Regions from separate parts of the Methylophilus sp. OH31 genome, predicted to be linked through region 1. Evidence: riboswitches for the same ligand, from Rfam matches in the RefSeq annotation. Region 1 holds a riboswitch; the other holds the start of a gene.
The links. A riboswitch is a leader RNA that binds a small molecule or an ion and turns the genes downstream of it on or off. The one in region 1 is predicted to bind cobalamin.
Positions count from the first base shown of each region.

Region 2: linked by a shared signal. The riboswitch ahead of OH31_RS08585 (TonB-dependent receptor domain-containing protein) and the one ahead of nrdA (class 1a ribonucleoside-diphosphate reductase subunit alpha) in region 1 are both predicted to bind cobalamin.

Region 1 is NZ_BAUS01000001.1:130,172-133,592, reverse strand. It holds gene OH31_RS00580 (OmpP1/FadL family transporter) at 1-1,172, opposite strand, end outside; cobalamin riboswitch at 1,420-1,642, shown strand; gene nrdA (class 1a ribonucleoside-diphosphate reductase subunit alpha) at 1,825-3,421, shown strand, end outside.
Region 2 is NZ_BAUS01000004.1:438,957-442,377, forward strand. It holds gene OH31_RS08585 (TonB-dependent receptor domain-containing protein) at 86-1,936, opposite strand; cobalamin riboswitch at 2,073-2,285, opposite strand; gene OH31_RS08590 (hypothetical protein) at 2,376-2,612, shown strand; gene OH31_RS08595 (cell division protein ZapA) at 2,615-2,917, shown strand; gene OH31_RS08600 (SGNH/GDSL hydrolase family protein) at 3,336-3,421, shown strand, end outside.

The DNA of each region.
Region 1 (3,421 bases):
AGCATCCATTCGACACCGCCAGTCATCAGCCAGTGCGGGTCGATCTTACGTGCGGCACCAAAGGTGAGGTGATGTTCAAGGGTCCCTGCCAATAAAGGACTGGAGTTCTGGCGCGGAATCGGGTTTTTGCCGTAATTGTGGCCCGCATAAAGCGTGGTACGGTCATCCCAGTTGTAAGCGACGCCTGTCGCGACCACCCATTGGTCTTTCCAGTCGGCACCCATCGAGCTGCCATATATAGATTGCGCTGAGGCATTGTTTGGTTTGGTGGCGCGCAGGGTCACGTCATTGATCGCATCGCCCCAGTTAAGCCAGTTCAACTTGAATGACAGTAGCCAGTCATCTGTTGGTTTGAACGCCATCCCGACAGCGACTTCGCGCGGCAGGGCGAAGCCTTTGATTGAAGCATCGGCATACTTCACCTTGCCTAAGCCTGCGTCTGTGAAGTCAGCTGTCAGTGTACCGCCGGTCATCGGCAGCTCGGTTTTTTCGGTATAAGAGGCAGCCAATGTCAGCGCCGGGGTCACACGATATTGCATGCCCAGCTTGAAGCCAGTACGCACTGCGGAGGCACCCTCTAATTTGTAACCTGCAAAGGGCACTGCACTCACTGAAGTGTTCGCAAAAAAGTCCTGCTCTATGCTCGCATAAACAATATTCAGGCTGGCCCCCAAAGAGAGCTTATCCGTCACTTCACAGCCGATACCGGGGATGATCTTGGCGATCCCAAACAGCGAGGACAAATCATCGCGATTGCCAAACGGCGTACGCAGGTTGTCGAACACGCCGCCGGCGCCGCCTTGCGCGAACAAGCCTATACCGGCCGTACAGGGCATATTCTCCAGCGGCCGCGCATAGCCACCACCACCAAGCAAAGTGTAGCGGTTGGACGCATGCTCTTCGTTGCGGGGGTCTTTGTGCACCAGGTCAGTGGTACGCAGCACAGAGCCAAACATATCCAGCAGCGGCGCCTTGATCTGCGTTAGTCCGGCCGGGTTGGTATTCAGCGCACTGGTATCACGCGCCACTGCGACGTCAGCACCGCCCATCAGGGTCGATTCGGCCCCGAAGCCGATCAGGTTGATGCCATTGGTGGCATGCGCGGCGCTGCCGGTTGTTACCAGGGCGAGGGCGGTTGCAATGCGTAGGGTAGAAACATTTAAGGCAGTCATAGCAGGTTTGTTCTTGTTCGTTAGACTTACTGTCGCATAATTCGACAATCTTGTGTTGCGATAACAGCGCTCCAATCACATGGCTTTTTGGCATTTTCGGCTATGCGAGAAACATTCACATGGTAGCTAAATTATTGATCAATGTGTTGTAAAAATATTCTTTAATAAAAACAATCAGTTGCTGCCTGTCAATCAAAATATATCAATATATTGTGTTTTGGATAATTGAAAAGCCATAGATATTGTTTTATAGTCGCATCCATACGGTACGCAGAAGAGACTCTTCTGCTGCGTTTAATAGGGAACCTGGTGCGTGAAGCCGCGCAGGAGTCATTAAGCCAGGGCTGCCCCCGCAACTGTGATTAGCGAGTTGTTTGCTGCCATCTAAGCCACTGAAGAGATTCGGGAAGGCGAAAGCAAATAATGACGACCTGAGAGCCAGGAGACCTGCCGTGAAATTTTTTCTTGTTAACGTTTGAGGCGGGGTGTCCTCGGCAGATGCAGTTGGTCCATGTTCAACATTGATTGTTCAATACTGATTGCTAGTCTGGCCTTTGAGCGGGTACATTTTTCATCGTCATGATGGTCTGGGTATTGCCCGGTTAAATGTGTCTGTTTCGGGACCCCTCGCTTCCTGTACTGGGAGCCATCAATGTCAAAATACGAATCCATGCAGGCCACGAAAAGGGATGGCCGCAAGGAACCTATCAATCTCGATAAAATTCATCGGGTGATTGATTGGGCATCACAAGGCCTGAATAATGTGTCGGTCTCCCAGGTGGAGCTACGTTCGCATATTCAGTTTTATGATGGCATCCGTACTGACGACATTCATGAAACAATTATCAAATCCGCAGCCGACCTGATTTCTGAAGAAACACCGGATTACCAGTATCTGGCGGCGCGTTTGTCTATTTTTCACCTGCGCAAAATTGCCTATGGCCAGTTTGAGCCACCGCATTTGTTTGACCATGTGACCAACCTGACCGCGCTGGGTAAATATGACCAGCACCTGTTGCAGGATTACAGCCGCGAAGAGTTCGACGTACTGAATGCCACGATTGACCACTGGCGCGATATGAACTTCTCCTATGCTGCGGTCAAGCAACTGGAAGGCAAATATCTGGTCCAGAACCGCGTCACCAAAAAGATCTACGAGAGCCCACAGTTCTTGTACATTTTGGTCGCCATGTGCCTGTTTGCCAACTACAAAGGCCAGGCACGTCTGGATTACATCAAGCGTTTTTATGATGCGGTCTCTACCTTCAAAATTTCTTTGCCTACGCCGATTATGTCCGGCGTGCGTACGCCGACCCGCCAGTTCAGCTCTTGCGTGCTGATTGAGTGTGGCGACAGCCTGGACAGCATCAACGCTACCACCAGCGCGATTGTGAAATATGTATCGCAGCGTGCCGGCATTGGCGTCAATGCGGGCCGTATCCGCGCCCTGGGCAGTGAAATCCGTGGCGGCGAAGCGCAGCATACTGGCTGCCTGCCATTCTACAAATTGTTCCAGTCTGCAGTGAAGTCCTGCTCGCAGGGCGGTGTACGCGGCGGCGCGGCCACCTTGTTCTACCCGATCTGGCACCTCGAAGTCGAATCATTGCTGGTGCTCAAAAACAACCGTGGCGTGGAAGAAAACCGTGTGCGTCACCTCGACTACGGCGTGCAACTGAACCGCCTGATGTACCAGCGCCTGATCAAGAGCCAGAACATCACCTTGTTTTCACCGCACGACACACCAGGGCTGTATGACGCCTTCTTTGCTGACCAGGATGAGTTCGAGCGCCTGTATACGCAATATGAAGCCGATGACAGCATCCGCAAACGCACGATACCAGCGGTCGACCTGTTCTCACTGATGATGCAAGAGCGTGCCGGTACTGGCCGTATCTACATCCAGAACGTTGACCATTGCAACACGCATAGCCCGTTTGACCCGGCCGTGGCGCCTGTGCGCCAGTCTAACCTGTGCATGGAAATCGCGCTGCCGACCAATCCACTCAACGACATCAATGACACCGAAGGCGAAATCGCCCTGTGTACCTTGTCTGCGTTTAACCTCGGCGCACTGGAGTCTCTGGACGAACTGGAAGGCCTGGCTGACCTGGTGGTACGCGCACTGGATGCTTTGCTGGAATACCAGGATTACCCGGTGAAAGCGGCCTTGAATGCGACTAACAAGCGCCGTTCATTGGGCGTGGGCGTCATCAACTACGCCTATTACCTGGCCAAAAATGGCACCAATT
Region 2 (3,421 bases), on a different contig from region 1:
CTCGCATGCGTATCCAATTCACACGGAGCAGACTCAGTGTGAATTGGTAGTCGTATTAATTGGTTTTAGTGATGCAGAGTGCGCATTACTGTGGTTCGTAACGGATGTTGACGAACAAGTTTGCGCCTGGGGTGTTATAAGCAAAGCCATTCCCGTCTATGATCAGGTAATAGTTTTTATCAAGAATATTGTTGGCACGTGCTTGCACAGTCCAATCACGATTGACTTTGTATTGAGCTGTCATGTTGAAAAGTGTGTAACCGCTCATGCGTAAGGTATTGGCCGCATCCTCGTAGCGAGCTGAAGACGCTACCATTTCAGCACCAAATCGCCAGTCCTGCAAAGAGTAGCCAAGATGCATTTGGCCATGACGATTGGCGCGACGGCGTAGCAGTTTATCGGTTTCATCATCACGCGGAGATTGAATGTCTAAACTACCGCCCACGTCCAAATTATCCCAGCGGTTGCTGGCAGCCAGCGTGATACCTTGAATGGTGGCTTTGTTGATATTCTCAGGAAGAGACCCGAGGACAATTAAATTGCGGATCTTATTCTCGTAGGCTGTCAGGGATGCATTGAATGTGTCGTCGCGGTACCGTAGGCTGGCCTCTAAATTGTCTGATTTTTCAGGTTTCAGATTGGGGTTGGAGTAGCCTGGGTAGTACAAGTCATTAAACGTTGGTGCCTTGAATGCGGAACCATAGCTCCCGGTGACACGCCATTGATCGTTAATATTGTACCCATAGCCTAAGCCACCAGTGACATTGTTACCAAAACTGGAATTATGGTCTTCGCGAGCACTGGCTTGAAAGCTGTGTGCTCCGATATTCGCTACATAGCTGGCTACATAGCCTTCATTTGTGCGCCTGGTTTTGTCAAAATCCGTTGTTGAGTTGACTCTGTCGATCAATTTATCGTACATCAATGTCAATATCCCAATAGGAAGGGTAATGTCATTTTGCCAGTTGAATTGATCCTGTTTGGTTCTGAACAAGCTCCTGCTTTCGCTGGTAAAGGGACCTAACGCTGCGTAGTTCACAGTCTCATCAACGCCTTGGCTGATGCGTATTGTTGAGTGCCAATTATTCAGGATTTGATTTTTACTGAATAGAGAGTAGACATCTTGTTGCAAGTTGGCGTAATCAGAAAAAGCAGGATTGAATGCTGATGATGGATCGAGGTTGTAGCTATTGTCGAAGCGGGTTTTCCCCTTGCTATGCATCAAGGTTAAGCCGACTTCATGGCCTTCTGCAATTTTGTGAGACACGCTTCCTGTGACGGCAAGATTGCGATAACCGTCTTTGTCATTCAGGTTCGGGTTGCTGGTGTCCAGTGAAGAAAAACCGTTGGTTTTGTTCGCCGATACATTGAGTGCATAAGCCGTATCGTTTTGTTTACCGCGCAATCCAGCTTCTGCCAGAGTGGTATCGTAAGTACCAAAACCCAGGTTTGCATAAGGTTTGAAGCCATCTACGCCTTTTTTAGTGAAAATCTGGATGACACCGCCGATTGCATCTTGACCATACAGGCTGGTTAGCGGCCCTCTAACGATTTCAATGCGGTCGATTTGTTGAATCGGTATGTTCTCAAGGGTTGTTGTGCCTGCTGTGGCAGATTGCACACGTACACCATCGATTAATACCAGCGTATGGCCCGTGTTGGTGCCACGCATAAAGACGCCTGAGGTTTTGCCTGCGCCACCATTGTTGGTGATTTCAATGCCGGGTTGGCGTTGCAGTAATTCAATCAGCGTGCTTTGGCCGCCACGTTTGATTTCTTCTGTATTAATGACAGACACATCGGCAATGACTGATTCCTGTTGTTGCGGTGTGCGTGTCGCGGTCACGATGACTTCGTCTAGCGTTGCAGTGTCTGCGGCGTAGGCGAGTTCGCTTAAAGAAAGGCCAATAAGGCCTTTAAGAATGACTTTTTTCATTATCTTGTCCCTGTATCACATGCGTCCCCGCATGTGGTTTGTCTATCAATACTTGGGGGTAGGGATAATGAATGAAGGCTTTGCGTGTTGAACAGCAAAGCCTATACATCATCGGACACCGTCACCCCGCGGTATTGCAAATGGTTGGTTGCGAGGCCGGTCTCCGGGCTTGCAAGTTTTGATCTATCGCCTTCCCAAGTTTGAACTCAGTGGCATATGGATAGACCCGCACTTGCTTACCGTTGCGGGGGCAGCACAGGAGTTGTGAATGTAGGTTCACGCACCTGTTTCCCAGTTTCACCTTAGCCTGTAGAAATACAGCAAAGGCACCTGACAACTGGGCGTCATTCTAGTCTAAAGCGTGCTTTTTTGCCAGTCGACCTGTATTCGGCAGGCGTGCTCAAATTGTTAATTTACTTTGAAAAAATGCGCTTAGCTATTGACCACACTCATTTTTTTAAAAGATAATGGGCTGATGGATGCTGATTTAAAAAGTCTTGAAGAGCGTGTGACGAAGCTGATTGCTTTGTGCGGACAGCTGCGTGACGAAAATGTGGAGTTGCGTCAGGAGGTCACACGGCTGCATCAGGAGTCTCAATCGTTGAAGCTGAATATGACGCAAGCCAGCGTTCAGTTAGAGCGATTATTGTCGGCATTGCCTGAGGAAGGTCGTTAATCATGGCAAGTAATCCGATTGATATCGAAATCATGGGCCGCGCGATGAGCGTGACCTGTACCGATGAAGAACGCGACAGTTTGCTGCAGGCCGTGGGCTACCTGGATGGTAAAATGCGCGAAATTCGTGATGTTGGCAAAATGGTCAGCGTTGAGCGGATTGCCATTATGGCGGCACTCAATATTACGCATGAGTTGTTGAATACGCGTAGCGGCGGTGTGGATGTGGGAGACGTAAAAAAACGTATTTCTACCATGCAGCAGCAAATAGATGATGTATTATCCGGCCAGCACAAATTGTTGTAATCCGCTTCATTTCATAAAATTTTCATCGTCATTTTTTTGAAATGGCGTATCATAAAAACGGTGTGCTAAGGCGTTGCCTGAGTCTAAAATTCCTTGAACTAGTCTTTGTTATAGGTTTCGGCTCATCAGGTGCTGTGAGATCGCACTAAGTTGGGTGGTTTTTTAAAACCCCCTTGGCGTGCGAACCTAATGTACCTTAGGCTGTTACCACCTGAACTTTCTTGGTTCAGGATGCACGGCTCAGGTAACCCCTTAGCACATCATTCCCCACCCCTTTCACATTGCTTATACAACGCTCTCCCCATGGTGATGCTTGCAGATAGTTGCTGCATGAAATATTTCTATTGCAATCTTTATTTGATTGGTCAAGAATCTAGTTGTTTCATATAAATTAACAATTAGATTCAGGGAGGAAGTCATGCGCAAGCTATTTTTCTGGTTTTTTGCATTGGTATTGTTTTCCCCGCAGGTGTTTGCTTATACCGGCATCACTGCGATTGGCGA